Regions from separate parts of the Cytobacillus sp. FSL R7-0680 genome, predicted to be linked through region 1. Evidence: riboswitches for the same ligand, from Rfam matches in the RefSeq annotation. Region 1 holds a riboswitch; each other region holds the start of a gene.
What was found. A riboswitch is a leader RNA that binds a small molecule or an ion and turns the genes downstream of it on or off. The one in region 1 is predicted to bind S-adenosylmethionine.
Positions count from the first base shown of each region.

Region 2: it holds a riboswitch for S-adenosylmethionine, as region 1 does, so the genes downstream of both, metK (methionine adenosyltransferase) here and MKY26_RS01985 (alpha/beta hydrolase) in region 1, are expected to answer to the same signal.
Region 3: it holds a riboswitch for S-adenosylmethionine, as region 1 does, so the genes downstream of both, MKY26_RS13425 (O-acetylhomoserine aminocarboxypropyltransferase/cysteine synthase family protein) here and MKY26_RS01985 (alpha/beta hydrolase) in region 1, are expected to answer to the same signal.

Region 1 covers NZ_JBBPAO010000001.1:392,591-403,193, forward strand. The annotation lists gene MKY26_RS01975 (LLM class flavin-dependent oxidoreductase) at 1-552, shown strand, start outside; gene MKY26_RS01980 (MetQ/NlpA family ABC transporter substrate-binding protein) at 570-1,385, shown strand; SAM riboswitch class I at 1,469-1,571, shown strand; gene MKY26_RS01985 (alpha/beta hydrolase) at 1,829-2,617, shown strand; gene MKY26_RS01990 (hypothetical protein) at 2,610-2,759, shown strand; gene MKY26_RS01995 (YezD family protein) at 2,780-2,947, shown strand; gene MKY26_RS02000 (hypothetical protein) at 2,980-3,300, shown strand; gene MKY26_RS02005 (LLM class flavin-dependent oxidoreductase) at 3,314-4,690, shown strand; gene ssuE (NADPH-dependent FMN reductase) at 4,704-5,252, shown strand; gene MKY26_RS02015 (alpha/beta fold hydrolase) at 5,460-6,263, shown strand; gene MKY26_RS02020 (enoyl-CoA hydratase-related protein) at 6,416-7,192, shown strand; gene MKY26_RS02025 (NEAT domain-containing protein) at 7,870-8,496, shown strand; gene MKY26_RS02030 (NEAT domain-containing protein) at 8,499-10,277, shown strand; gene isdE (heme ABC transporter substrate-binding protein IsdE) at 10,338-10,603, shown strand, end outside.
Region 2 covers NZ_JBBPAO010000001.1:2,485,251-2,495,853, forward strand. The annotation lists gene MKY26_RS12295 (C39 family peptidase) at 1-152, shown strand, start outside; gene asnB (asparagine synthase (glutamine-hydrolyzing)) at 247-2,139, opposite strand; gene metK (methionine adenosyltransferase) at 2,602-3,801, opposite strand; SAM riboswitch class I at 4,102-4,227, opposite strand; gene pckA (phosphoenolpyruvate carboxykinase (ATP)) at 4,615-6,198, shown strand; gene MKY26_RS12315 (DUF2584 domain-containing protein) at 6,581-6,823, opposite strand; gene MKY26_RS12320 (alpha/beta hydrolase family protein) at 6,893-7,657, opposite strand; gene MKY26_RS12325 (ABC transporter substrate-binding protein) at 7,777-8,775, shown strand; gene MKY26_RS12330 (ABC transporter ATP-binding protein) at 8,845-9,636, shown strand; gene MKY26_RS12335 (ABC transporter permease) at 9,602-10,408, shown strand; gene ytkD (RNA deprotection pyrophosphohydrolase) at 10,433-10,603, opposite strand, start outside.
Region 3 covers NZ_JBBPAO010000001.1:2,694,643-2,705,245, forward strand. The annotation lists gene MKY26_RS13425 (O-acetylhomoserine aminocarboxypropyltransferase/cysteine synthase family protein) at 1-1,260, opposite strand, end outside; SAM riboswitch class I at 1,341-1,446, opposite strand; gene MKY26_RS13430 (hypothetical protein) at 1,535-1,870, opposite strand; gene MKY26_RS13435 (thioredoxin family protein) at 2,142-2,465, opposite strand; gene MKY26_RS13440 (toprim domain-containing protein) at 2,470-2,832, opposite strand; gene gcvH (glycine cleavage system protein GcvH) at 2,978-3,361, opposite strand; gene MKY26_RS13450 (arsenate reductase family protein) at 3,448-3,804, opposite strand; gene MKY26_RS13455 (acyl-CoA dehydrogenase family protein) at 4,021-5,805, opposite strand; gene MKY26_RS13460 (acetyl-CoA C-acetyltransferase) at 6,019-7,194, opposite strand; gene MKY26_RS13465 (3-hydroxyacyl-CoA dehydrogenase/enoyl-CoA hydratase family protein) at 7,252-9,636, opposite strand; gene MKY26_RS13470 (hypothetical protein) at 9,858-10,124, shown strand; gene MKY26_RS13475 (spore coat protein) at 10,195-10,479, shown strand; gene MKY26_RS13480 (DUF2573 family protein) at 10,544-10,603, opposite strand, start outside.

The sequences.
Region 1 (10,603 bases):
TTCCTAACAGTCATCGTAGGTAAGACAACTGAAGAAGCGGAAGAGAAATTTGCTGAATACAACCAATTATGGAGTGCAGATGCAGCGAAAGCACAGTTTGGGGGCGCAAGCGGTTATAATGTTGCGGAATTTACAAAGGATGAGTTAGATAACCCATTTGAATTTAAAGCTACAGAGCATGGGCATTATAAAGCTGCTTCATTAACGAAAGATGCGAAGAAAAAACTATCGATTAAAGAAGCGATTTCAAAACTAGAAGGATTAGATAGAGACAATATAATTGTCGGCAATCCATCAGAAGTAGCAGACCAAATTCAATATCAGTTTGAAGCCTCTGGTGTCGATGGTTTTAATTTAAATCATTTAGTAACGCCAGCAGATTTGGAAGATTTTATTGAGCTTGTTATTCCGATTCTACAAGAACGTGGTTTATATAAAAAGGAATACAAAAAGGGTACGTTAAGAGAAAAGCTTTTTACTCATGGCTCGCCCCTTTTACCGAGTGGTCATCCAGGAAGTAAATATCGTAAAGGTGAAAAGATAAATAATTAAAATAAGAGGTGAAGGGTATGAGAAAAGTTTGGTTATTATTTTTTGTACTGACTTGTTGCACTGTTTTAAGTGCATGTGGGACATCAGGTTCATCCGGCGAAGAAAAGAAAGAGATGGTCTTAGGGGCGACAGTTCCTTATAGTGATATGCTTGAGCAAGGTGTAGCACCACTACTTGAGGAAAAAGGGTACAAAGTAGAAGTAAAGGAATTTAATGATTATGTTCAACCGAATATTGCTTTAGATAGTGGAGATTTGGATGGTAATTTATTTCAACATAAAGTGTACTTAGAGAATTTTAACACTGAAAAAGGGATGGATCTAGTAGATATTATTTCTGTTCCTACAGCTCCAATTGGTATTTATTCAGAAAAATTCAACTCCCTTGAAGAAGTGAAAGATGGCAGCACGATGGCCATTGCTAATGATCCTACAAACTTAGCGAGAGGATTAACAGTTGCGCGTGATGCTGGTTTAATAGAATTGAAAGATGATATAAACCCAGTCAATGCAACAGTAAATGATGTATTATCTAACCCGAAAAATTTGAAATTCCATGAAGTAGATGCAGCCCAACTGCCAAGGTCTCTTGAATCAGTTGATCTTGCTGCTGTTAATGGTAACTTTGCGGTTGCTGCAGGATTAGATTTAACAACAGCAATTTATCGGGATCAAATTCCTGAGGAAATCCAAAATAGGATTGTTGTTCGTAAAGAAGATAAGGACGCCCAAATGGCAAAGGATATCATTGAAGCCATAGAGTCGGAGGAATTTGCAAAAGTAATTGAAGAAAACTTTAAAGGTTTTCATAAGCCAGAATGGATGGGCGAATGAGTAAATCATCTTAATTTTTAAAAAATAATTGACAAATATTGATAAATATTATAGAGTAAATGATATAAAATTTAATATGATTTTTCTTATCCAGAGAGGTGGAGGGACTGGCCCTTTGAAGCCTCGGCAACAGGCAATTTATTGCACTGTGCCAATTCCAGCAAGCTGTTGCTTGAAAGATAAGGAGAGATAAAGAACGGAACTTTAACCTCTTCTTGTCAGAAGAGGTTTTTTATTTTGCATGATTTAATCACCAAGGGATGATCTCCTCTATACAAATGCTGTTTTTAAACTGATTAAACCTATTTGTTAAGTTGGAATTAAAGTAGCTGATTGGACCTCCAAAGGCAGTAGTGCAGCTAGATTTACATCAACGGGAAAAATCGGCAATGGTAGTCAACCATTGTCCACCAAAATGTTGCAATATAAAGGAGGACGAAAAAATGAAAAGAGTAGAATCAACAGTTATACCAGGTGCAGATTCTTTTTATTATGAAGGTGGGGACATTGGTATTCTCCTCATTCATGGCTTTGTTGGAACACCGCAGAGCATTGAGGACTTGGGTGCGGAACTTGCAAATAGGGGTTTTACTGTTCATGCCCCAAGGCTCACGGGACATGGAACAAAAAGCAGAGATTTAGAGTTATATGGTTATGATGATTGGTTCAATGATGTTGTTACAGCTTATAAGCAATTAAAGGAGAAGTGCAAACAAGTCTATTGTTTAGGTCAATCTATGGGCGGTGCATTAGCGCTGTTGTTAGCTAAGAAATATGGAGAGCTAGATGGACTGATCCTAATTAATACTGCACTGACATTACCAGATTACGAGTATTTAAGATATTACGATGAGAAACACTATATTGACGAAGGTAGCCCAGATATCAAAAATCCGACTATACATGAAATTACTTACGATAATATTCCGGTAAAAGCAGTTCACTCTTTACAAAAGGTAATGAGTGACGCAGGAAAAAGTTTATCTCAAATTCATTGCCCAATATTATGCTTTAAGTCTATCCATGATCATGTTGTACCTCCAGAGAATACAGATCGTATTTTTATCGAAATTCAAACAGATCATAAATGGCTTCGAGTCCTTTACAACTCATACCATGTAGCATCCATGGATTATGATCAGACCAAAATTATTCAGGATACAACAGAATTTCTAGATACGATGAATGAAGAAAAAAAGAACACCGAGTGGGGGGGGAAAGAGGTTGGCTAAGTTTTTACAAAAAGCGATAGCAAAGAGAAAACAAACCTTAATCAACCTTATGCTTACTATAGATGAAATAAAGTTCAAGCGACATGAATTAGAACAGTTAACACTTACAGAAATAGAGGAGCTTGTAAAAAGACTAAAATAAGTCCCATAAAGGAGAATTTTATGGAAAAACACATTGATCAAGATAAAATTCATACCATTCTCACAACATTAAAGGAACTCGAATATGGTTGTGTCACCATTACTGTACACGAAGGGGATATTACCCAAATTGACATTACCGAGAAGAAACGATTTGCTCTGAAAAAGAAACAACAAAATAAAAAATGATGGAATGGAGCAAATGAAAAGGAGTGAGTTACATGCAGTCAACAATTAGTAATCAAGCACCCAATGTAGCTAAAAACCTATCAGGCTGCATGTACTTGAATCTACCTGACTTTCACTTTATTAGATGGTGTTGTCAATCTTTTAATATTAATAAAGGAATCTTCCATACGGTTGAACAATCGCTTTATGACAAAGGGTTGCATTCAATAATTGTTAGGAGACTGTTCGTCATCGCGTTTTTGGATTTTGCCTCGAATCAAATTGAAAATCGAAACAATAAAACGAGAATCAAATTTGGAAAAGGTGGTTTAAGTAAAGCACTTGATGAGTTTTTTATAAAATATGATCACTAAAGGAGAATTAAAAATGACCGCGAAAAGAATGTACCTCAATGCTTTTGATATGAACTGCGCTGGGCATCAATCACCAGGACTATGGACACATAAGGATGATCAATCTTCCACTTATAAAGACATATCATATTGGACACATTTGGCTCAAGTACTTGAAAAGGGACGTTTTGATGCCATTTTCCTGGCAGATGTGCTTGGTACATATGATGTTTATCAAAATTCTAGAGAAGCAGCGGTTAAACAAGGGGTACAAGTGCCAGTTAATGATCCTGCTTTCGTTGTTCCTATAATGGCGCAAGTAACAAAACATTTAGGGTTTGGTCTAACGGTTTCAACTAGTTTTGAACATCCATATGTATTTGCAAGGAGGATGTCCACTCTCGATCATTTAACAAAAGGAAGAATAGGTTGGAATATTGTCACATCTTATTTAAATAGTGCCGCACTAAATATAGGACTAGATCAACAAATCAGCCATGATGAACGTTATGAGATAGCTGATGAATATTTAGATGTCACATATAAACTGTGGGAACAAAGCTGGGAAGACGACGCAGTGGTTTTAGACAAGGAAAAAGGGCTCTATACAGATCCAAGTAAAGTTCACGATATTAACCATGAAGGGAAATATTTTAAGGTGCCAGGTGCACATCTATGTGAACCTTCTCCGCAAAGGACACCGGTTATTTTTCAAGCGGGTGCATCTACAAGAGGGAGAAAGTTTGCTGCTAAACATGCAGAGTTGGTCTTTATAAGTGTGCCCACAAAAGAAGCCGGTAAAGTAATAGTCGATAAAATTAGGGAAGCAGTAAGAGCGGAGGGGAGAGACCCCAGTGAAGTAAAGATTCTCTCTCTCGTCACGCCTATTATCGGTGAAACAGAGGAAGATGCTAGAGTTAAGTATGAGGACTATCAAAACCATGCTAGTTATGAAGGATCATTAGCGTTATTTGGGGGGTGGAGTGGTATCGACTTCTCAGAGTATAAAGCAAATCAACCAATCGAGTACGTTAAAAATGACGCCATTCAGTCAATCGTTGAAACATTTACGAATATAGATTCTACAAAGAGTTGGACGGTCGATGACATTGCCAAATTTGTTGGTGTTGGCGGGATGGGTCAAGTGGCTGTTGGTACAGCACACTCTGTTGCTGATCAATTAGAAGGATGGAAAGAAGAGACAGGAGTTGACGGGTTTAACGTTGCATATGCCGTCACTCCAGGTACATTCGAAGAGTTCGTTGAGCATGTCATTCCAATCCTACAAGATAGGGGGCTCGTAAGAAGAGAGTATGAAGAAGGTACTTTAAGAAAGAATTTATTTGGGTATGACCATTTGCCAGAGCATCATTATGGTAAAAAATTTAGTAAGTTGACAGTTACAAAATAGGAGGCGTCTGAAGATGACAAATGTTGTAATCATATCGGGAAGCACATCAAACAATTCCCGTTTAAACGGATTAGAGCAAGAAGCGATTGCTTTTTTAAACAAAAAGGGCGTGCCATATGAGCAAATTACAGTAAGGGAGCTACCTGCTGAAGATTTAATTCATGCAAAATTTGATAGCCCAGCAATTATCGCAGCGAATGAAAAAGTAGAAAAATCAGATGCTGTAATTATATTAACACCAGTATTTAAAGCCTCTTATACAGGTGTACTAAAAGCTTATTTGGATTTATTACCTCAAAAAGGCTTCGTTGATAAATCTGTATTACCGCTTGTGATAGGGGGCTCATTCGGACATTTACTTATGATTGATTATGCATTGAAACCAGTTATATCCAGTTTAGGAGCAGAAACAGTCCTTCAGGGTGTATATGTTTTAGATAAAGAGATTGAAAGAACAGAAGAACATCGTTTTATTGTCGAAAATCATGTAAAGGAAAGATTAGATAAAGAATTAAATCGTCTGCATTCTTTATTGTCTATAAAGGAGTTACAACTAAAATAACTGAAAATATATTTTTTGCCGAACAACTCCTGTTTGTTCGGCTCCTTTAATTGTTTGAAAAAACTTTGAGATACAATATTTTTATAAAATTTAGAGTTGTATAATAAATAAGAGAAGATAAATTTTAGCTATTGTTTTGCCACTACTTTTATAGATTGAGGCATAGAATATATTATTATTGAATTTTTTAAAATGGAGGTTGATGATGTGACAATAATGAAATTAAGTGACGGTACAAGTATTTATTTTGAAGATGTAGGTAATGGTGAACCAGTCATTTTTATTCATGGTGTATGGATGAGTGGTCGATTCTTTGAAAAGCAGATAGAATACTTTAAGACTGATTATCGTGTGTTAATACCAGATTTACGAGGACATGGTCAATCAGAAAAAATCCATCATGGCCATACCATTGCACAGTATGCCGAAGATATTAGACAATTTATCACAAATTTAAAACTAGAGAATGTGACCCTTGTTGGCTGGTCGATGGGGGCATTTGTCATATGGGAGTACTTAAAGTTATTTGGTGATAAACATATTAAATCGACAGTAATCGTAGATGAACTTGCCTCCGATTTTAAATGGCCTGATTTCTCAATAGGCGCCTTTGATATGGAGACTTTAACTAGTTTTATGAGAGAAGTGCAAAGAGACCAAAAAGCCTTTTTAAAAGGTTTCATTCCACTAATGTTTAAAAAAGAATTAAGTCTAAGCGAGCTAGATTGGATGCTTGAAGAAACGACAAGATTACCTGCTTCCGTTGCAAGTGCCATTCTGTTTGATCAATCAGTCGTTGATTATCGTAGCTCTCTACCCGATTACGACATTCCCACACTTCTATGCTTTGGTAAGGAAGAAAAGTTGATACCAGTAGCGGCAGGCAAGCATCTTTTAAATGCTTTACCGAATGCAAAGCTGCATATATTTGAGGAAAGTTGTCATTGCCCTTTTCTAGAGGAAACTGATGTTTTTAACAAAATCGTAGATAACTATATTAAAGGTTTATAAAGAAGGTAACTAGCTTTTCTTCATAGGGAAGGCTAGTTTTTCCTATGTAATTTTTTAAGGTGAATGGCTTTGTTTTATATTTGAAAGGGTTTTCATGATTTAGTGGCGAATATTGTTATGAATATTTTTTAAAAAAGAAAAGGAGCTAGAGTATGGAACAAATTCAATTAGATATCAACGATTATATTGCTACAATAAAATTAAATCGTCCTGATGCGTTAAACGCATTTAATTATGAAACGTTAATTGAGTTACAACAGCAAGTAGAAAATGTTCGAGCAAACCCAGAGGTGAGAGTAGTTATTTTAACTGGGACTGGCAATCGTGCATTTAGTGTTGGTGCAGACCTAAAAGAAAGAAGAAATCTTACCGATGAGGAAGTAAGGCGAAACCTATATAAAATGGGGGACGTTTTTAATATGATTGCAGAGTTGCCTCAGCCGACGATTGCAGCTATTAATGGTTTTGCGTTTGGTGGCGGTTTAGAGCTTGCTCTATGTTGTGATTTTAGATTTGCGGCGGATGTAGCTAAGGTAGGCTTAACTGAAACAGGTCTAGCTATTATTCCTGGAGCAGGAGGGACGCAGAGGCTTCCTCGCTTAATTGGTGAAACAAAAGCGATGGAATTAATACTAACAGCGAAGAGGTTATCAGCCATAGAAGCACAGCAATACGGTATCGTAAATGAGGTATGTAATGAAGATATATTGTTAGATACAGTCATACAATTTGCGAGTAAAATGCTTAATAATGGCCCAATCGCACTTAAACAAGCAAAGTTTGCTGTTAAACAAGGAATGAATACTGACTTACATACAGGATTACATATTGAAAGAAAAGCTTATGAAGTGTTACTACCAACAAAAGACAGAGTGGAAGCATTACAAGCCTTCGCAGAGAAAAGAAAGCCGAATTTCCAAGGAAACTAACTGTTTAAAAAACCCTTTAACCACTATTTGTTCATTAGTTGTTAAAGGTTTTTTTGTGGAGATAATAACAGCTGTAAAAAAACTAAATATATTTACTTCAGTACCAGAAGGAGAACCTAGCATACACCATATAAAACAATACCTTCATTTTGTTGTAAAGCGCGCAAAAGGAATTTTGTCGCATCACTCACGGAAATGAGAGCTGGGCAAAATCATGCGTAACGCTTTAGACCCGGAATAGGAAAATAAATCTAAGAAAATAGGAAGAAGTATATGGGAAAGTCACAAATAAGATACTTGCTATCTATAAAAGGTGAGTATGTTTTATCTTAGTAATCAAGTAGATAGTAATGTGCTTCTTGACAAAGTAGGGTAGTATTCATTCGACCAAAATATAGACCAATATTTGGTGTTGAACGAAAGAAGTGAAAAAAATGTTAAATATTTGCGAAAAAACAATTGACTATGATAATCATTATCAACTACAATTACGTTGTAACGGTCATCATCCTAATTACCTAGTCCATAAAGGGGAAGGAGGCATATTATTTTTTTTGTATAACGTTGAGAATGATAATCATTAAAATCCTATGGCTTATTGTATAAGGGTGAAGATAAGTTTTTTTATTTCAATATAATTGAGAATGATAATCAATTATATAGAGGAGGGTATATTTTTGTTAGTCAAAAAGTTTTCGGCTCTACTTTTATCAGTAATTGTATTCTTAGTCATTACTCCAGCCCTACATACGTCAGCTGCACTAACTGATGGTACATATTCTGTGTCGTACTCAGTTATTAAACCAGATAGTGGCTCAGCATCCATGGCAGATGGGTATTTTGCTAAGCCAGCAAAAGTAAAAGTAGAAGGTGGCAAAATAACGGTCCAATTAACAACAACGAGCAGCATGATTAAAGATTTCCAAGTTGAATCAAAAAATGTATCTGTGCTATCAACTAGCGGTGAAAATGAAACAGTTCAGTTTACAGTAAATAGTATTTCTCAACCTGTAAATGCAAAAATTCATGTCGTTGCAGATGCCTCTTATGATCACTGGTATTCTATTAGACTGTCTTTTGATGAAGCGAATGCAAAGTTAATTGAGGCGGCAACGAATAATCAAGAAACAGCACCTGCTTCATCTGGTGGTGAAGAAGATAATAATACCAGCGGACAGAATCAAGAACAAGAAGTTGTAGCTAATCCAGAGACTGGAGACAATGTTCAACTTTATGTTCTACTAGCTATCGGTGCAGCTTTATTTATTTTATTCACTTATCAAAAACAAATGAAAAGGGGTTAAATATGAAACGCTTATTAAGAGTAACAGTTGCACTATTTGTCCTTGCCTTAGCTGTTTTACAAAATGCCTCACCAATAAAAGTAAATGCTGCGCAAGATTTAGCAAATGGGAAGTATACCATTAATTATCAAATTTTATATAATGGTCAGCCTAATGCAAGCTGGAATAGCTTTTTTGAAAATCCTGCATCATTAATAGCAAAAGATGGAGCATTAAGCATCACGATAAAAATTAATGGTGCCAACCAAGTAATGCAAAAGATACAAACAGAGTCCAATGGTACCTATCAAGATGCCCAAGTTGTAAGTGAAGACCAGGCTTCAAGAGTATATCAATTTCCTATTGATGGACTGAATCAATCAACAAATGTGAAATTATTCATGTCTTACGGAACCCATACCATTCAACTTTCTTTTGATGAAAATTCAATTACTACTGTTGAATTAGATCAACCTGAAGAACCAAATCCAGAAGAGCCAAGCACGGAAGAGCCGGGAACTGAGGAGCCAGGAACGGAAGAGCCAGGCACAGAAGAGCCGGGAGCTGAGGAGCCAGGCACAGAAGGACCGGGAACTGAAGAGCCAGGCACAGAAGAGCCGGGAACTGAGGAGCCAGGCACAGAAGGACCGGGAACTGAAGAGCCAGGCACAGAAGAGCCGGGAGCTGAGGAGCCAGGCACAGAAGAACCAGGAAATGAAGAGTTAGCAGATGGTCAATATACAATCAAATATCAAGTGTTATATGATGGGCAACCAGCACCTGCAAATTGGGCAGGATTTTTCCAAAGCCCAGCGACGTTAACGATTGCAAAGGGTGTTCCTTATATTTCTTTCAACTTAGGGGCAAGTCATGTAATTACTAATCTTCAATCAGAATTAAATGATGTTTTTGAAGATGTAGAAGTAGTAAGTGAGAACGCTGCAGAACAAACAAAACTAGTTAAATTCCAAATAGCAGATGTGAACCAATTGACTAATTTACGTATGGTTATGTCTTATGGTAGTACTCATGATGTAGCACTTGAGTATGATGTAGACAGCATCCAACCAATTGGAAATGATCCAGGAACTGAAGAACCTGGAGGAGAGAATCCGGGAACTGAAGAACCAGGCACAGAAGAACCAGGTGATAATGAGCCAGCACCAAATGATGATGTGTTAGCAGATGGTGAGTATCCATTACCATTATCTATTCTTGGTGTAGATTCTGATACGGAATCTGCATTTGCGAAATATTTTGCGGATGAAGCTTTATTAACTGTAAATGACGGTGAGTATTCCCTGCAATTTACACAAGTGACGGGGCTTGATACGTTAGGAACAATTGAATTTGATATTGCTGGTGAAAAGGTAGCTTTAGAAGAAATAAGTAGAGACGAAGAAGCTGAAGAACGTGTATTATCAGTTGATATTGAAGCAATCCAAGAAACATATGTAGCTGCTATTGAAGCCATTGGTGCACCACATCTTTATCCTGTTCGATTTGTGTTAGATGTATCGAGCTTGGATGTTGAAATTGACGATGATGGTAATGGTCAAACACCCCCTCCAATCACTCCTGGGGAAGATAAGGGTAGCGGAAGTGGAAATAACAATGATAGTCATTTGCCATTTGACCGTAATGATAATCAAGAACAACCAAAAGATAATCAAAAAAATGTAACCAATGTAAAAACAGGTGATTCATTAAATTATCTTCAAGTAGGCATTTATGCAGCATTACTTCTTTTGTCTGGATTCTATTTATTTAGAAAATACAGATTAAAAGGAATGGGTATGTAAGGAATTTAGTAATAAACTGCTGTTCGCATTTTGAACAGCAGTCCCATTTGGAGGTTTCTTATGAAAAGAATTCAACTAATATTTTACATCATGCTATTATTTTTCATTGCTGGGTGTGCAGGCGGACAGACTGCAGGTGAAGAGAAGGAAGCGAAAGATGAAGGTCAAACAGAAGAGGAAAAAGTAAGAATTGTTGCAACAACTACTGCTATAGCAGAAGTGATGAACGAACTGGAGCTGGATTTAGTCGGAATACCTACCACTTCATTTCCACTACCTGAACGATATCAAGATGTTGTCGAGGTTGGAAATCCTATGAAGCCTGA
Region 2 (10,603 bases), 2.1 Mb from region 1:
AAGAACATTCCGTTTTAGTGACTGGATACGATGAACAATATATATACTTTAATGACCCCTTCTCTAATATAAAAAATAAGAAAGCACCTATCAAAGAGTTCCAGGCCGGTTGGGAACAAATGGGCAGGCAGGCAATTACTTATTTAAATTAGTAAAGTACAGTTAAGACATTTAGAATTTTTTTACTTTAACAACAAGAAAACCCGAACTCAGTTCGGGTTTTCATTCTTTTTCACAGTTGTTGACTTAAAGGTGTGCTGTTGTTTCTGAAATAAATTGCTTTTCAAAATCATATTTCTTTTCAATAAACACATCATGCCACACAATAAACATAAGTACCGTCCAGATTTTCCTACTATAATCTGCTTTTCCTTGTGCATGCATTTCAAGTAAGTTTACTACATACTCTTTATTAATTAAATAATCTGTATGACTTTCTTTAATTAACGTTTTCGCCCAATCATACATCTCATCTTTTAACCAATGACGGATAGGGACCGGGAAGCCTAACTTTTTACGATTCAACACATGTTCTGGCACAATACCTTCCGCTGCCTTACGAAGGATATATTTCGTTGTTTGATGAGACGTTTTTAAATGAGTTGGGATGGTTGAAGCCACATTAAAGACCTCTTTATCAAGGAATGGTACCCTCAATTCTAATGAATGTGCCATCGTCATTTTATCTGCTTTTAAAAGAATATCTCCGCGCATCCAAGTATGAATATCAATATACTGCATTTGATTAACCGCATCATAGGCTGCACTTTCAGCATATAATGGACGGGTAATATCTTTAAAATCATTCTTCTCATTATAAACCTGCAATAATTCTCTTTTTTCATGTTCTAAGAACATTTTCGCATTGCCAATGTAGCGTTCTTCCATTGGCGTCGTTCCTCGTTCAATAAAGCTCTTACCCCTCATCCCCTCTGGCATGATTCGAGAAAGGGTACGCAATAACTTTCTTCCTGCCGAAGGCATTTTACTAAAAATCTCCAAGTCCTGTGGTTCACGATATATATTATATCCACCAAACAATTCATCAGCACCTTCGCCTGATAATACCACCGTTACATGTTTTCTTGCTTCCCTTGCGACAAAGTAAAGTGGAACGCAAGCAGGGTCCGCTAATGGATCATCCGTGTGCCACATAATTTTTGGAACTTCTTGCATATATTCTTCTGGAGAGATGATATAGCTTATATTTTCAACACCTAGTTTTTCAGCTGTTTCTTTAGCCACATCCACTTCACTAAAACCATCTCTTTCAAAACCTACTGAAAACGTTTTAATATTAGGGTGAAACTGTTTTGCTATGGATGCAATAATAGAAGAATCAATCCCGCCGGATAAAAACGAACCTACGGGTACATCACTGCGCATATGCATTTTAACTGAGTCAGTTAAAACATCTTGAATCTCTTTAATAAACTGAGATTCTTCTTTTTGTACAGGTTGGAAATGTGCTTTCCAATAACGCTGGATATGCATAGATCCACCGATTTTCTTCTTGAAATAATGACCTGGCTCAAGTTTCTTTATACCCACCGACATTGTCATCGGTTCAGGTACAAATTGATAAGTCATATAATACTGCAAAGCATCATAATTAATGACATCGTTTTTTAATGCCAACAGAATACTTTTCTTTTCAGAGGCAAAATAAGTGGTTTCACCATCTTCAAAATAATAGAATGGTTTGATTCCAAAAGGATCTCTCGCTCCAAAAACTTCTTGCTTTTCTTTATCCCAAATAACGAAGGAAAACATACCTCTCAGCTTTTCTGCCGCCTTCTCCTTGTAATAACTGTACAAAGCAATAATCACTTCAGTATCCGAATTAGTTTCAAAAGTTAGTCCTTTATTGATTAATTCCTCACGTAGTTCAACATAGTTATAAACTTCTCCATTAAAAATAATCCAGTATTTACCATTGTCATAAGTCAGTGGTTGATGACCACTTTCAATGTCTATAATACTTAATCGACGGAAGCCAAATTGGATATGGTCTGCACGATAATATCCTGAATCATCTGGTCCACGATGAGTAATAATGTTATTCATATTCTCAAATTGCTTATCTGCTTCTTGTACTTTTTGTGCTTGATCATGTATACAACCAATAAAACCACACATTATGTACGTCACCTACTTTTTATTTCATCTAGTTTGTATTTTTTCCCATACCTTGTATAGACGATAAGTTATTTTAAAAAGTTTCACCTTTCGAAAAAAAAATGGAATGATTTATGCTAGGCAGTATGTTCATGTTTACTTCTTCATATACTTAAGGATGTTTATTCTTTACCCTCAATTTAAGACGAAAAGATGACAATTATTTTAATTTTATATGAAATCGTTTCCTTAAGGGTTTTTGTCCATTATTAGGGGGCTTAAAATATTATATTTATTTGCTACTGTAATATCTAAAAAAACGACTTTTACTCTTCTATCTTTGGCTATTCCACTTCTTGATGTACGAGCTAATCGCTTTGGCTCAATTGTACGTTTATTAAAATTTAACGATAGCCCCTTTTCCACATAAAAAAACTGTAGAAAACTCATTAAAGGAGTTTTCTACAGCCATAATTTTCTAATTTATTTTAAAGCTTCCTTACGCAATTCTTCCGCTTTATCTGTGCGCTCCCAAGGTAAATCAATATCTGTACGACCAAAATGTCCATAAGCGGCTGTTTGCTTGTAAATCGGACGGCGTAAATCAAGCATTTTGATAATGCCAGCAGGACGGAGGTCAAAATTGTTTCTAACAACTTCAACTAAAACATCCTCAGATACTACTCCAGTTCCAAATGTATCAATACTGATGGATACCGGCTGAGCAACACCAATTGCATATGCTAATTGTACTTCCGCTTTGTCAGCTAGTCCAGCAGCAACGATATTCTTTGCCACATAGCGAGCTGCGTAAGCAGCTGAACGGTCAACTTTCGTTGCATCCTTACCAGAGAATGCACCACCACCGTGACGTGCATAACCGCCGTATGTGTCAACGATAATTTTTCTACCAGTTAAGCCAGCATCACCTTGAGGTCCACCAATAACGAAGCGACCTGTTGGGTTGATGAAGTATTTTGTGTTTTCATCAATTAATTCAGTAGGAACAACTGGGTTAATTACATGCTCTTTTAAATTGCGTTGAATTTGCTCTAAACTAATTTCTGGATGGTGCTGCGTAGAGATAACAATTGTATCAATACGTACAGGTTTGTTGTTTTCATCATATTCTACTGTTACTTGTGTTTTACCATCTGGGCGAAGGTAAGGTAAGATTTCCTCTTTTCTTACTTCAGCTAAACGGCGAGAAAGTTTATGAGCTAATGAAATAGGTAATGGCATAAGCTCTTTTGTTTCATTACATGCAAAGCCAAACATTAAACCTTGATCTCCAGCACCAATGGCTTCAATTTCTGCATCAGTCATCTGTCCTTCACGCGCTTCTAATGCTTGGTCTACACCCATAGCAATATCAGCTGACTGTTCATCAATAGAAGTTAATACAGCACATGTTTCAGAGTCAAAGCCATATTTTGCACGTGTATAACCAATTTCCTTAATGGTTTCACGAACGATTTTTGGAATATCTACATATGTGGATGTAGTGATTTCTCCTGCAACCAATACAAGACCTGTAGTAACAGACGTTTCCGCAGCAACCCTCGCATTTGGGTCCTGTGATAAAATAGCATCTAATATTGCATCAGATATTTGGTCACTGATCTTATCCGGATGACCTTCAGTTACTGATTCAGAAGTAAACAATCTACGTTTTGTTGACATCTGACTTCCTCCTTATTTATCGAATCAATAAGACTTTATTATAGTCTTTATTTTTGATACGGAACTCATTCCCTTATTTGAATCTTCATTATTTATGGGCCAATGTTTATCTCATACCCTTAATAACCTATGCGCTAACTTGGAATATTGAGAATAAAATGGTTGGTCTTTTTCCCATACATAAATAGTACATTCCAAAAGCCGCTCCTCGTATTCGCCAACATCATGTTAAAAAGCATGAAAAAAAACCTCTTCTCTGATTTAGTGAAAAGGTTGAAGCAAAATGATTCGCGCCTTTCACTCTTATCGTTCAAGGATAGTGAGTAATAAATCCTTGCATCAGGTTAGCACCTTTGCTCATGAAAATGTAGTTGGCAGGTTGCTGGGTTTCATAGGGCCTGTCCCTCCACCAGCTCGGGATAAGAGAGTATCCGTTCAAGGATTCATCATAACTTACACATGGAATATAGTCAAATGTTTTTCATTAACAATTCAATGTAAAAATTGTCATATCCGACTCTATAAACTTTAGTTTTGATAACGGATAATTTTAGTTAAGATCATACCGTTCTTTTTCCTTAATATATATAAAAATTACATTAAATTTGCTGATTATCCTTTTTAAATTTGCAAAAGCTATTTATAATGAATACTGCCTGTATTTGTGACAATTTCATTAATTATATAAAAATGATTTATATAGTATAGACTGAATGAATAAATGTGTTATACTATTTTTGAAGAAATAATCACAAATAGCGACTGAGATGCATATCTCTTAAATAATATTATATAAAGGAAGGTATTCATCAGATGAATTCTGTATCGATAACTGAGTTAAATGATTTACTAAAAGGCGAAAACATCCAAGTTCAATTATCTGTGCCGCAACTAGTTGAAAAAGTATTAAACAGAAACGAAGGTGTTCTTACATCTACCGGTGCAATTCGCGCGACAACAGGTAAGTATACAGGTCGTTCACCTAAAGACAAATATACTGTTGAAGAAGCAAGCTCTAAAGATAAAATTGACTGGGGAAGTGTGAACCAACCAATTTCTGAAGCAGTCTTCAATAACTTATACAACAAGGTGATTGCTTTCTTAAAAGAGAAAGAAGAAGTTTTCGTATTCAAAGGATTTGCTGGTGCGGATAAAAAACACCGTATGCCAATCCAAGTAATTAATGAATATGCTTGGCATAACCTTTTTGCACACCAATTGTTTATTCGTCCTACAGAAGAAGATTTATTAGATCACGAATCTGAATTTACAGTTATTTCAGCACCTAATTTCAAAGCAGACCCAGCAGTTGACGGTACAGCTTCAGAAACTTTTATCATCGTTTCATTCGAACGCCGTATTGTACTTATTGGTGGTACTGAGTATGCTGGTGAGATGAAAAAATCTATTTTCTCTGTTATGAACTACATGCTTCCTGAAAATGGAATTCTCCCTATGCACTGTTCAGCCAATGTTGGCCGCGAAGGTGATGTTGCTTTATTCTTTGGCCTTTCCGGAACTGGTAAAACAACATTATCAGCTGATCCCAACCGTCGTTTAATCGGTGATGATGAGCATGGCTGGTCTCCAAATGGAGTATTCAACATTGAAGGTGGCTGCTATGCGAAGTGTATCGACCTTACACGTGAAAAAGAACCACAAATTTTCGATGCCATCCGTTTTGGCGCTGTACTTGAGAATGTTGTATTAGACAAAGAAACACGCGTAGCAGATTATGCGGACAATACGCTAACGGAAAACACGCGTGCGGCTTACCAATTACAAGCAATTGACAATATTGTTGACCCGAGTATTGCAGGTCACCCGAATACTATTATCTTCTTAACAGCTGATGCTTCTGGTGTATTACCTCCAATCTCTAAATTGAATAAAGAACAAGCAATGTATCACTTCCTAAGTGGATACACTTCTAAGCTGGCTGGTACTGAGCGTGGTATTACTTCACCACAAGCGACTTTCTCCACTTGTTTTGGATCACCATTCTTACCATTACCAGCTCAACAGTATGCAGAAATGCTTGGTAAAAAAATTGACGAGCATAACGCGAAAGTATTCCTAGTAAACACTGGTTGGACTGGTGGAGAATATGGTGTAGGAAGCCGTATGAAGCTTGCTTATACACGAGCAATGGTTGAAGCTGCTCTAGAAGGCGAACTAAATTCTGTTGAGACAGTAACTGACCAAGTATTCGGTTTAGAAATTCCTCAACATGTAACTGGTGTTCCAGATGAAGTACTATTGCCTAACAAAACTTGGCCAGACCAAGATGCATATAATGTAAAAGCAAAAGAACTTGCTAATGAATTCCGTGAAAACTTCAAGAAATTCGGTAATATCTCTAGTGAAATCGCTGAAAAAGGCGGTCCTATCGCTTAATTAAAAAAACCTTCGAGCATCCGACTCGAAGGTTTTTTGTTTCAATAATTTCACTTCACTCATCACTCACTGTTTATTTTTGAGGGTCAAAATACCGGTTCAACCGGCTTCGATTTCTAATAAGTGCGATTAACTTAAGTCAATCGATTAGCTAATCTCACCAAGTTGCAATCGACGGCTTGTTTCATATAGCCACCACTCACTATCTTTCCTATGTATCCAATATTCGCCCTTTATGAGTCTACAAATTAGCTGCTAACTTAAGAAACGATGATCTTTTGTTGATGGACACCGATAAATAAATACTTATATTCATGCAAAGTTTCAATAGACATTTGTATACAAAATAAGCCCAACACTGCAAAAGCAGTCGGGCCAATTTTTAATTTGTAGTTTTTAGCGAAATCAGTTGATAAAAGATTTTCGTACAATCATTTTCCATTTCTAACTTTTGGATGCTTCCCATTCCACTGATTTCACCGTCTCTTGTTTTCTTTACTTCAAGTGGAATATTTAGTGGGTAGAGGCGGTATCCTTCTTTTGTTAATGTAAAAAGGTTTTCATTTAGCCTCTCTTCTCTTCCTTTCGTAACGATCATTGTATTTAATTCTAAAGGCATACCCATAATTGTTTTGCTCCTTGTTCATCGAGTTTTATATTACTATTGTATCTTACAATCTCTATACAATAAAGCTTATTGTTCTTTCATCCACCGCCCAAGATCACGGACAATTTGTCTATTAATAGCTGGCGGAAAATAATGCGTATATTCTTTGAAATACCATGTATCTACAGGTTTACCTAACTCTTTTAATCGCTTCTCTAAGCGGAAGGCATGCTCGACAGAAACATTATGATCTAAGACACCATGAATAATTAATACATTTGCTTGCAGTTGATTAAGTTCATATAATGGTGTGCGATATTCATATCTTTCTGGGTATTTATGAGGCGTTCCACCGATGACTCGTTTCATCATTTTACGCAAGTCCACTCTTTCTTCATATGTGAGGAACATATCGCTAACACCACCCCACGTAACAACTGAAGCCGCTTTAGGCATATGTAAGGCTGTTAATAACGCCATTACACCTCCTCTAGAAAACCCAAAGACATGTACCCTTTTAACCCGAGGGTGTTCTGCTAAAAGTTGAAAAGCTGAAAAAGCGTCATAACGATCATCACCTGCAAAATCTTCATTTCCCTCCCCTCCTTGATTGCCCTGATAAAAAGGCGCAAATACAATGAAACCTTGGAGGGCAAACTGTACAATCCGACTAGGGCGCACTTTACCGACGTTCTTAATCCCACCTCTTAAATATAGAAAACCTTCTGATACGTTTTTATTTTCTGGTTCAGCTAATAGACCTTTGATTTTTAGATCATTAGATAAGTATGTAATGATTGATAATTTCACTTGAGGATGCGGAGATGGAAACCGCCATTTATCGATTATCAATGCTTTTCCCTCCTTTACATATAGTAAAAATTTCACATGGGCAATCACACAAATTTGTCACCCTCATAAGATAGTTTAGATGCAAAAATCTAAGAAACATTGAATGAGGAGGTTCTCAAATGAAAAAATGGCTTAAATGGAGCTTCATGCTTCTCTGTATTTCTGTTCTACTCATTCCTCTTGCAGCTTGTGGAAAAGAGGATGTGACAAAAATACGTATCGGTGAGGTCACAAGATCTCTTTTTTATGCTCCCCAATATGTTGCAATTGAAAAAGGTTTTTTTAAAGAGGAAGGTTTGGATGTTACGTTAACCACCACTGCCGGCGGCGATAAAACGATGACTGCGCTATTATCCGATAGTATTGATATTGCTCTTGTTGGCTCTGAAACATCCATTTATGTTCAGGCGCAAGGAGCAAATGATCCTGTCATAAATTTTGCCCAACTGACGCAAACAGATGGCACCTTCCTTGTTGCAAGGGAAGATATCCAAGATTTCACTTGGGATATGGTAAAGAAGAGTACCTTCCTCGGGCAAAGAAAAGGTGGCATGCCGCAAATGGCTGGTGAGTATACGTTAAAAAAACATGATATTGATCCACATGCTGACTTAGAGCTAATTCAAAATATTGATTTTGCCAATATCGCTCCTGCCTTTTCATCTGGTACTGGTGAGTTTGTACAATTATTCGAACCGACTGCGAGTGTGTTTGAAAAAGAAGGCATTGGACATATCGTCGCTTCCTTCGGTGAAGAATCTGGCCATCTTCCTTATACAGCATATATGACAAAGGATAGCTTCATCAATGGTAACGAAGAAACAGTAGAGAAATTTACACGTGCCATCTATAAAGCGCAACAATGGGTAGATGAACATTCAGCAGAAGAAACAGCTAAAATCATTACAAAATACTTTGATAATACAGATTTAGAAATTTTAACCATGTCAATTGATCGTTATAAAAGTCAAGGGTCCTTTGCGACCGATCCTATTTTAGAAAAAGAAGAATGGGAGAACTTGCAAAATATTATGGATGAAGCAGGTGAACTGCCTGCTCGAGTGGATTATGAAACTCTTGTCAACACATCCATTGCTGAGAAAGTGATTAAAGAATAGTACTATGTGGAGCGGATAGAATGATTCTGTTCGCTCAACCATCCAGAAAAAAAAAGAGGAGACTGCAAGATGACATTCTTAAAAGTGCAAGATATTCATCATACTTACTTTACGAAATCAAATGCAGTGACGGCTCTCTCTAATATCTCACTTCAAGTGAATGAAGGAGAATTCATTTCATTTTTAGGACCGAGCGGATGTGGCAAAACAACCTTGTTATCTATCATTGCTGGTCTTTTCCAACCAACGGAGGGCCGTGTAGAATTAGAAGGAAAACAAGTAGCTACATTGAAAAGTGAAATTGGATATATGTTGCAACAAGATTATCTATTCCCTTGGAAAACCATTGAGGAAAATATTCTTTTGGGTCTAAAGATCAATCATCACTTAGATGAAGAAAGAAAAGCTTATGCAAAAGATTTATTATTACAAATGGGCTTATCAGATGTCGAGTCATTGTATCCAAAACAATTATCAGGCGGCATGCGACAAAGGGTAGCACTTGTAAGGACGCTGGCAACCGAACCTAAACTTCTCATGTTAGATGAACCATTTTCCGCTCTCGATTATCAAACAAAATTGCATTTAGAAAATCTTGTATCTGACACATTAAAATCATTTGGAAAAACAGCTATTCTTGTGACACATGATATCGGCGAAGCAATTGCGATGAGCGATCGCATCTATTTATTCGCACCAAGCCCTGGTAAGATTCATAAAGTATTTGAAATACCTGAAGAATTAAGAGAATGCTCTCCATTCGATACAAGAAACCACCCAATGAATGCAGAAATTTTTCAAACGATTTGGAAGGAGATGGAGTCCCTTGGATCACAAGAGTCACACAAAAGCACTCCATAATGCGTATATCCGCTCCCTTAAGAAAGAAAAGTATTGGGTACGATTTTATCAACTCGTTATTTTTCTTATTTTCTTCTCAGGCTGGGAGATTGCCAGTAGAAACAAGTGGATTGATCCTCTCATTTTCAGTTCACCTTCAAAAGTATGGGAGCTCTTTTTAATTAAAGTTCAAGATGGTACGCTGTTTTTTGATTTAGGTTTTACTTTATCAGAAACCATACTCGGTTTTATTTTAGGGACATTATTGGGAACGATATTGGCGGCGATTCTATGGTGGTCACCGTTTCTCTCTAAGATTCTAGATCCTTATCTCGTCATTTTAAACAGTATGCCGAAAGTGGCTTTAGGACCGATTTTAATTGTCGCTCTTGGACCTAGCTTCACGTCGATTGTAGCAATGGGAACGATTATTTCCGTTATTATCACAACCATCGTCGTTTATACATCTTTTAGAGAGGTAGATCCAAATTATATAAAAGTGCTTCAAACCTTTGGTGGAACCCGCTTCCAAATATTTAAGGAAGCCATTCTTCCGTCATCCTTTCCTGTAATTATTTCCACACTTAAAGTCAATGTCGGCTTATCTTGGGTCGGGGTGATCGTCGGGGAGTTTCTCGTCGCCTCTAAAGGATTAGGTTATATGATTATTTACGGATTCCAAGTATTTAACTTTACTTTAGTTATGCTCTCTCTGCTTGTCATAGCTGTATTAGCTACCATTATGTATCAAGCAGTAGAATTTTTAGAGAAGAAATTAATAAAAAACAACTAAGGGCTTGCATGAGCGTGCAGCCCTTTATTTCAAGCGATTTTGTAGATAAGCTACACTTCTCTCTACTACACGATCTTTCATTATAAAACTATAATTGGGTTGATGAATCTCCCTCATGAGCTGATTAATCGCTACCCATTTTGGACCATCCGTTTCGAAATAATGGTCTACTTTTTGTAAATAATCAACCTCTGC
Region 3 (10,603 bases), 2.3 Mb from region 1:
ATCATCGATCAAATCTTCTACATTTTCAATTCCAATTGATAATCGGATTAAGTCTTCAGGTACACCTGCTTGTTTTAACCCATCTTGATTAAGTTGTTGATGCGTTGTGCTTGCTGGATGTATAATAAGACTTTTTGCATCACCTACATTCGCTACATGTGCGAACAGCTCAACCGAATTAATAACCTTCGCACCTGCTTCACGCCCACCAGATATGCCAAAAACGACAACTGCCCCTGCACCTTTAGATAAATATTTGTCTGCTAATTCTTTATTAGGATGGTTGTCATCGCCCGGATAAAGTACCCAATTAACAGCAGAGTGATTATTTAAATATTGCACAATTTTTTTCGTATTAGCAATATGTTCTTTCATTCGAACCGTTAACGTTTCTAAACCTAACGTAAATTGGAAGGCGCTTTGTGCACTTAGTGCTGGACCTAAATCTCTTAGAAGCTGCACTCTCGCTTTAGTAATATATGCTACAGGGCCAAGTGCCTCACTATATACTAAATCGTTATAGCTTGTATCCGGCTGACTTAATCCTGGATACTTCTCTGAGTTCCAATCAAATTTACCACCGTCAACAATGATCCCCCCCATTGTCGTCCCATTCCCAAGTAACCATTTCGTAGCAGAATGAACAACAATATCTGCGCCATGCTCAATCGGCCGACATAGATAAGGAGTTGCAAATGTGTTATCAACCACTAACGGCACACCATGTTCATGGGCGATATTTGAAACTGTTTCAATATCTAGTACTTGTAAACTCGGGTTACCAATGGTTTCGGCAAATACAGCTCGTGTCTTCTCATTGATTGCTGCTCGTAGTTCCTCTTCATTATTAATATCGATAAGCCTAACGTTGATGCCGTACTTTGGTAAAGTGACTGTAAATAAATTATATGTACCTCCATATAAATTAGAGGCAGCTACAATTTCATCACCCGCTTGAACAATATTAAGAAGAGCTAAGTAAATGGCTGCTTGCCCGCTTGCTAATGCTAATGCGCCTGTTCCCCCTTCTAACAATGCAACTCTTTCCTCAAACACAGTAACCGTTGGATTATGAATACGAGAATAAATATATCCTGTTTCTTTTAAGCCAAATAAGTCTTGCGCATGCTCTGTATTCTGGAATTGATAAGCATTATTTTGATAGATTGGGACCGCTCTTGCCCCTGTTACTGGATCAGGTTTTAGCCCACCATGAACACCAATTGTTTCAAATCGAAGTTGCTTTTCTTTTTCTGCCATTTTACATCTCTCCTCTTTTTTAAATTGGAAAGAAAAGACGACCAAAAACCCTCTTCACAAAGAAGAGGGTTTATCATCTCTTCTTATCTACCAGAGCTTTTATGCTCTGCTGGAATTAGCACCGTGTATCAAACAACCGGTTGCCGGGTTTCATAGGGCCAGTCCCTCCACCACTCTCGATAAGAATATTTAATTTTCTAATTATTCTAAGGATAGAATAACAACCTTTTTTTGGGAAGTCAATCTTTTTTTAGGACATTTGATGTATTTATGATTATTTTTGATTTAATACGAAAATGGCATCTAATTTTAATAATTGTCTAAAAGTCGACTTAAGGATGATATGCTTTTCATCCACTTGTTTCTTTAGACTCGTACGCCCTTGAAGCAAAGAATGAAAGTGGTCAGCAGTAGTTTGAATGTTTATATGATAATTTTTCAATGGGCGAGTATGTTTAATTAGCAGCCTTTTACGGTCTAATGTCAAATACATTAGATTTTGTTCTAATTCTACTCGAATCCTTATAGGTTCCTTTAACATCATTAAAATATGATCATTTACTCTTAAAGATTGATTAAAATGATAAATGAGTTCCTCTATTGAAACCACCCCCAGCCCGCGTCTTATATTCTATAATTCTGTTCCAAGAAATGATTTCCTTCTCCTAACTATCGACTTTAACTGACAGAACATTTATTTCCAACAATGTTCACAACCTATTTCCCGAGAAATATGTCAAAAGCTAGACTTATCGACAGAAAAAAGAAATATCCCATCGATTCATCTGCCTAGAATGAGTGAGGGGTGTAATTAAACATTTACGCAACCCCCCTTGATTAAAAGCATAAGAAAACCACTTATTCCTAAACAATAAGTGGTTTTAAAATTGAGACTGTAATTCATATGATTGAATTTGTTCAAGTAAATAAGGTACTGAATGGAAAGCATAAAGCTTATCAACTAACTCTCCTTTTTTAAACACAAGTAAACACGGTACACTTTCAATTTCATACTTTTCTGCCACTGCTGGCAAAAAATTCAGGTCGGCTTTACCTATAGGAAGGTTCTGCAACAGTTGCTCAGTAATTGTTAGCATTTTCCCGGCAACTTGACATGTCCCACACATAGGAGTAAATAAATAAAATAAGCCGGATTGCTTCCTTGCGATCAAATCATTTAAGTCATTGTTTGACCAGTCAATCATGTTATCATCCTTTATCTAAATACTCGGTATATATATCTATATTTGCACTTATTAAGGCTGTAGCTAAATGATGCGCAGGTGCCGCCTCGACTTCACGATACATTTTATCAATATAGATATGCTCTGCCTCTGGTAACTCTCTCTTAAATTGTTTACGAAGTTTTTCTCCTGATGCGTCAGCATCGACTAATATATAGACTTCCTTCCCAATTAAATAATCAATTAATTCATCCAACTTCGAAGTGCCAATCGTTCCATTTGTACATAAGATCTCTACAGGTTCTCTGATTAGTCCTTTCACTTTTCGTTTGTCAGATTTACCTTCAACAATAATCACTTTATTGCCATGTTCTATATGCATGCTCATCACCTAATATATATCATTTATATATTTTATAATAGTAAGCCTTTTTACATTTGAAAACTTTTCAGCACTCATCTGGTATGTCTATATAGAAATTTAGAAAAAGGTCAAACCATTTAATGATTTGACCTTCTTTATTTAACTACAATTAATCTTCTTTTGTCATTTCTTCATATTGTTCAGCTGTCATTAGCTTGTCAATTTCACTTGCATCGGATGGCTCAACAACAATCATCCATGCTTTCTCGTAAGGAGATTCATTCACAAATTCTGGACTATCGCTAAGTTCTTCGTTAATCTCAACGATTTTACCACTAATTGGTGCATATAACTCAGAAACTGTTTTAACAGATTCTACGCTACCAAACGGTTCATCAGCAGTTACTTCATCTCCTACTTCTGGAAGCTCAACAAATACGATATCTCCAAGTTCTGATTGAGCAAAGTATGTAATACCAATACGAACTTTATCTCCTTCTGTTTTTACCCACTCGTGTTCTTCTGAATAACGTAATTCTTTAGGTGTGCTCATGTTTCATACCTCCATTAATTTAGGAAATTGTTTATTTTAATGACCGAATAAACGATCGTTTAAAACGTATAAAGCGCATCCACCATTTACAGCCAATTTTGTTCAAATTCTAGCTCTTTAAATCCGACTGTTACTTTCGTACCATCCGTTGTTAATGGACGTTTAATTAACATTCCATCCGATGCTAATAAATCTAACAGTTCCGACTCTGAGGCCGTTTTCACTCGGTCTTTTAATCCTAACTCACGATACTTTTGACCGCTTGTGTTGAAAAATTTTTTTAGCTCTAACCCACTCTTTTTGTAAAGATCTTCTAATTCCTTGCGGGATGGAGGATTTTCCACTATATGTATTGCATCATAGGCTATTTCATGTTCATCTAGCCATTTTTTCGCTTTTCGGCAAGTACCACATTTAGGATACCAATAGAAAGTAAGTGCCATGTTTTCACCACCTATTTTATCATACCTATATTCATGAATACTATCGTTTCATTAGCATAACATATTTCTTTTTATTTTCATAACGAAGAATTGTAATTATTATCATATTAAAAACAAAACAAAGAGGCCCAAATTTGTTCTTGAGCCTCAAGTCATAAACTTCGCAAATGGAGGAAGTAAATAGGTTACTTTCCTTCACTTTATTCAAGATAAATATTATACTACAAACCTTTCAGCTTCAATAATTTTCTCAGCCGCTTGACGTTTTTTCGCAATTACATTTGTTGGAGTATGTCTCGTAAACTTCTTAAGCGCTGAAAGCATCATTCGTAATGTATCGCCTTCTTCCACACCTACTAAAGTTTCTTTCGCAATCAACTCAATTTGATTAAATGCTTCTTGGCAGAAAATTTGTGTGTATAATAGCTTTTGCTCAGCTTTTGCTACTCCGTCTTTTACAATGGCTTTTTCAGTACGAAGAACAGTAGATTCCATAGAATAGGCGTAAGAAACCAGATCAGCAATATTCACAAGAACTTCTTGCTCTTTATCCAAAGCTTTTCCGTATTTTTGTGCACATAAACCTGCTGCAAGTAATGCGATTTTCTTAGCGTTCTTTACAAGATATTTCTCTTGCTCTAATGCTTCAGAACCTGGCTCTTCTGGCATCATCATCATCAATTCCTCTTGAAGTGCCATTGCTTTTTCGAATAAAGGCAGTTCACCTTTCATTGCTTTTCTAACATACGTTCCTGGTACTAAAAGACGGTTGATTTCGTTTGTTCCTTCGAAGATTCGATTGATTCTAGAATCACGGTAAGCTCTTTCTACTTCATATTCTGCCATAAAGCCATAACCACCATGTAATTGAACTGCCTCATCAACTACATAATCTAGAACTTCGGTAGAGAAGAACTTATTAAGTGAGCATTCTATTGCATATTCAGCAATAGACTTCGCTACTTCTTTACCGTCTTTGACTTCTTCATCACTCAATTGACTCATTCTGTCATCAAATAGACCCACTGTACGGTAAACGGAGCTTTCAGCTGCATAAATTTTACTTGCCATTGTTCCGAATTTTTCCTTCGTTAAATTAAAAGAAGAAATAGGCGTACTGAATTGTTGACGTTGGTTAGCGTAAGTTACCCCTAATTTAAAGGCATGCTTAGAACCACCTACTGCACCTACACCAAGTTTGTAACGACCAATATTCAAAATGTTAAAGGCAATGACATGACCACGACCAATTTCACCTAGTACATTTTCAACTGGTACTTGTGCATCTTCTAAAATAAGTGTTCTTGTAGACGAGCTCTTAATACCCATTTTCTTTTCTTCAGCACCTGTTGATACACCCGGATATTCTCTTTCAACAATAAAAGCTGTGAATTGGTCACCGTTTATTTTGGCATAAACAACGAACACATCGGCAAACCCAGCATTCGTAATCCATTGTTTTTCCCCATTTAATAAATAATGTGTGCCTTCTGCGTTTAATTTAGCAGTTGTTTTTGCTCCTAATGCATCAGATCCTGAACTTGGTTCTGTTAGTGCATAGGCAGCTAATTTTTCGCCTGTCGCAAGCACCGGTAAGTATTTTTGCTTTTGCTCTTCATTCCCGAACAATACAATTGGAAGAGAACCAATACCTACATGGGCACCGTGTGAGATAGAGAAACCACCGACACGTGACATTTTTTCAGCGATAAGTGCTGAACTTACCTTATCTAAACCGAGTCCACCGTATTCCTCTGGCACATCTGTACCAAGTAAGCCCAAGTCACCAGCTTTTTTCAATAGTTTTACAGAGCGATCGAATTCATGCTGTTCTAAATAATCCACTTGAGGGACCACTTCATTTGTCACATAATCTTCTGTTGTTTTCGCAATCATGATTTGTTCTTCGCTAAAATCCTCTGGTGTGTACATATTTTCATAAGAAATATCTTCAATTAAAAAGCTTCCACCTTTAATAAATTTTTCAGTTTGATTTGACACGTTCATCATCCTCCATCTTCATTCTTTATGCTTTTTGCAGTTTTTGTTAACATTGTTTTTTCAAAGGTAGTTAAATAGAACTTTCACTTCGGTTCATTGCGCATCAGACACTCACTTTTTTCAGGGCTCAGATTTCTTTGATCTATTAACCGCAGGAGTCGAGTGTCTTCCACTCTATAACACTATTGGTTTAAAAAACGAACTTAGTCGTTTTTAAAGAAGTTCAAACACACCTGCGGCACCCATTCCGCCACCAATGCACATCGTTACAACACCAAATTGCTCGTTTCTACGCTTCATTTCATGAATTAATGATAGTGTTAGCTTAGCCCCAGTACACCCAAGTGGATGCCCTAAAGCAATAGCTCCCCCGTTAACATTCACTTTTTCTTCATCCAACCCTAATTCTCTAATGACTTGAATGGATTGAGAAGCAAAAGCTTCATTTAGTTCGAATAATCCGACATCTGATAGCTCTAACCCCGCTAGTTTTAAAGCTTTAGGAATTGCTACAATTGGCCCAATCCCCATAACCTCTGGCGGCACGCCTCCGACAGCAAAAGAACGAAACTTCACTAAAGGCTGCAGTCCTTGTGCATCTGCTTTCTCTCTGTCCATAATCATTACAGCTGCTGCACCATCACTTGTTTGTGATGAATTCCCCGCTGTGACTGAGCCTTTCACATTAAAAGCTGGTCTCAGTTTCCCTAAAGTTGCAACTGTTGAATCGCTCCGTACACCTTCATCTTGTAAAAACTGGAAGGTGCGTTCTTTCACTTTATTATCCGATCCAATTTGACGGAGTGTTACATCAACCGGAGTAATTTCATCAGCAAATTTACCTTCACTTATTGCTTTCGCTGCTTTTTGATGACTACGCACAGCGAATGCATCTTGTTCTTCTCTTGAAATGCCGTATTTCCCAGCAACTTGCTCTGCTGTATGCCCCATACTCATATAATATTCAGGAGCTGTCTCGGCTAAAGTTAAATTAGGACGGACAACATGACCCATCATAGGTACAAGACTCATGGATTCAGCTCCACCGGCGATCACTGTATCTGCGTGACCAAGCATGATTTTTTCGGCACCATAAGCGATTGATTGCAACCCTGATGAGCAATAGCGATTGACTGTGATTGCTGGTACCGAGTCTGGAAGCCCAGCTAATGCACCGATATTTCTGGCCATATTCAAACCTTGCTCTGCTTCTGGCATGGCACAACCAATAATTAAATCATCTATACTACCTTCATAATTTCCAGCTCGTTTCAACGTTTCTTTTACAACAAGTGCACCTAAATCATCTGGCCGTACAGTGGCAAGTGAGCCTTTTTTTGCTTTACCGACAGGTGTTCTAGCACCTGCAACAATTACAGCTTCTTTCATTGCTTTTTCCCTCTCCTTCTACTCTCGGTATCTTTTATTCTCTCTAGCAATCTATAATTAGTTACGGAGTGGTTTACCCTTTAAGAGCATGTGTTGCATTCGTTGTTGAGATTTTGGCTCTGCAATAAGTTTTAAAAATGCTTCTCTTTCAAGGTCTAACATATATTGCTCATCCACTTCTGTACCAAAAGGCACTTTGCCCCCAGCAATGACATATGCCAGTGCTTTGGCGATTTTCAAATCATGTTCTGAAATATAACCAGATAAATGCATAGAATTAGCACCTAAAAGTAATGCGGCATACCCTGTTTCACCAACTACTGGGAATTTCACTTTTGCTGGTGGAAGGTAACCTGCATTTGCCAATGCTAATACCGCTTGTTTAGCATCATAAATGAGGTGATCTCCATTCACACTAATTGCATCCGAAGCATTCAAAAAGTTATTTTCTCTCGCCTCTTCTCCTGATGTAGATACCTTTGCCATCGCAATTGTTTCAAAGACTTTATTGGCCACGTTCTGTAGATCAAACTGAACTCCTTTAGGCATGCTTGCTAAATGTTTCAAATATAGTGACTTGTTCCCTGCACCACCTGGAATTAATCCAACTCCTGCTTCCACCAAGCCCATATAAGTTTCACTTGATGCTTGAACATGTGCCGCACTTAAAGCTACTTCCGCTCCTCCGCCAAGTGTCATACCGAATGGGGCCACTACGACTGGTTTTGCACTATACTTGATTTTCGTCATCGCATTTTGGAATTGTTTGATAACCATATCTAATTCGAAGTAATTATCATCTTGAGCTTCCATTAACATCATTCCGATATTTGCACCGACACAGAAGTTCTTTCCTTGATTGGAGATAACAAGACCTTTATAATTTTTCTCTACTTCATCAATAGCGAAATTAATCATTTGAATAATGTCTAAACCAATCGCATTACTCTTTGAATGGAACTCTAAGATAGCGACGCCATCGCCTAAGTCGATTAAGCTTGCTCCAGTATTTTTCTTAATCACACCTTGTTTTTGTTTTAATTGCTTTAAGTTTATTACTTTTGCATTTAACTTAATCGGCTGATACTCACCATTTTCATACACATAAGTTGTCGCGTTCTCTTCCTTATAGAACTGTGTATGCCCATCAGCGATCATTTTCTCAACCCATTCTGGAATGTCTAATCCTTCCGCTTTCATTTTGTTAACTGATTGTTCCAAACCAATGGCATCCCATGTTTCAAATGGGCCCATATTCCAACCAAATCCCCATTTCATTGCATCATCAATGGATTGAATATCATCGGCAATTTCCCCTAGGAGTTGCGCAGAATAAACTAATGCTGGTGATAACACCTTCCATAATAATTCTCCAGCGCGATCATCTGCGTATACAAGCGCTTTCATTTTGTTTGCTGTCCCTTTTTGTTGTTTAGCTATTTCTACCGCTGCCGTTTTCAACTTTTTACGAGGACCGTATTCCAAGGTTTTAGGATTTAACTCTAAAATTTCTTTCCCCTGTTTTAAGAAAAAACCTTGTCCTGTCTTACTGCCTAACCAGCCTTTGTCTAACATCTTATTAATAAAATCTGGTACATCGAATACTTGTTTTTCTTCACCTTCTACTTGGTCATAAACATTTTTAGCTACATGGGCAAACGTATCTAAACCGACAACGTCCAATGTACGGAAAGTCGCACTTTTCGGTCTACCAATAAGTGGTCCCGTAATTGAATCTACTTCACCAACAGTAAATCCACCCTTTAACATTTCTTGTACTGTTACAAGGAGACCATATGTGCCGATTCTATTGGCAATAAAATTCGGCGTATCTTTTGCGATAACAACACCTTTTCCTAAAACATCCTCACCAAAAGTTTGCATAAAAGAAAGTACTTCAGGAGATGTTTCCTTAGTTGGAATCACTTCCAATAGTTTTAAGTAACGTGGTGGATTGAAGAAATGAGTGCCTAGGAAATGCTTCTTAAAGTCTTCAGAACGTCCTTCAGCCATTGCTTCGATGGAAATACCAGATGTATTAGAACTGACAATTGTTCCAGGACGACGATATTTGTCTACTTGGGCAAACACGTCTTTTTTCACACTGAGATTTTCTACCACCACCTCAATAATCCAATCCACTTCTTTCAAGCGCTCCATATCATCATCGAAGTTACCGGCCTCAATAAGATGAATATTTTTCTTCGCTGTTAACGGTGCAGGTTTTTGCTTTAATAGTTTTTGCTTACCACTTTCGGCAATTTTATTTTTGAACTGTTTATCCTTAAGGGTAATCCCCTTTACCTCTTCTTCTTTACTTAATTCGCGAGGAACAATATCTAATAAAAGTGTTGGTATACCAATATTCGCTAAATGTGCGGCTATTCCAGAGCCCATAACACCTGAGCCTAAAACAGCAGCCTTTCTAATCTGTTTGGTCAACTGTTCTTCCTCCTTCGATTTTGAATGAATGCTCATTCATTTTTTCTGTAAAAAATTTTGGAAATTCCTTTGATACTTATAATAATAAAATATTTGCAAAATTTAATCAATCATTTTCCTTATAGATTTTTTATTTCTTTTTCACTTTTTTCTTTCTGCATAAATTTTTCAGCAATTGACAAACTATTTTAGAAGAAAATCATCAAAATGGAGGTATTGGGATGCAACAACAAAATACAAACTTCTCGAATCAACAAGGAATTATGCAACAACCCCCAGTTATGGTATCAACAAAAGATGCACTTTACTTTAATGACATTCTTTCTTGGAATTTATTAGCAATGAAAAAAGCTCATTTCTATGCGGAACATTGTCAAGACCCTGCTTTAAAAACTGTTTTTGAACAATGTGGACAAATGCATCAACGCCATTATGAGCAGGTTTTGAAACATCTTAATACGACACAACCGTTTAATAATATGCAATAAGGAGGAAACTCAGTTGACTAATTCAAAAAAAGTACAAAATCCTGAAAAACAGATAGCCAAAACACCACAAATGAATGATCGTGATTTTACAAACGACCTACTCGCAATGGAAAAGTACATGAGTGATTCTTATAGCATTTATTTAAATGAAGTTAGTAATCAAACACTTTATGAAGATTTTATGCGTATTTTTACTGAAACAAAGAATGAACAACGTCATCTTTATAACCTCATGTTTGAAAGAGGTTGGTACAGTCTTGATGCAGCAGATCAACAAAATCTGCAACAATCTTACCAACAATTCCAAGGTTACTCTACACAATTTCCCTATGGAACAAACGGTAACATCCAATAGCTAAGTTAAAAGGAATAAAACAGGAACAGATGTTGACCAACAATCATCATCTGTTCTTATTTTTTTATTTTTTTTTATTATCATCAGGCTTTTGTTGCCGCTGTTTTTCATTTAAATCTTTAAT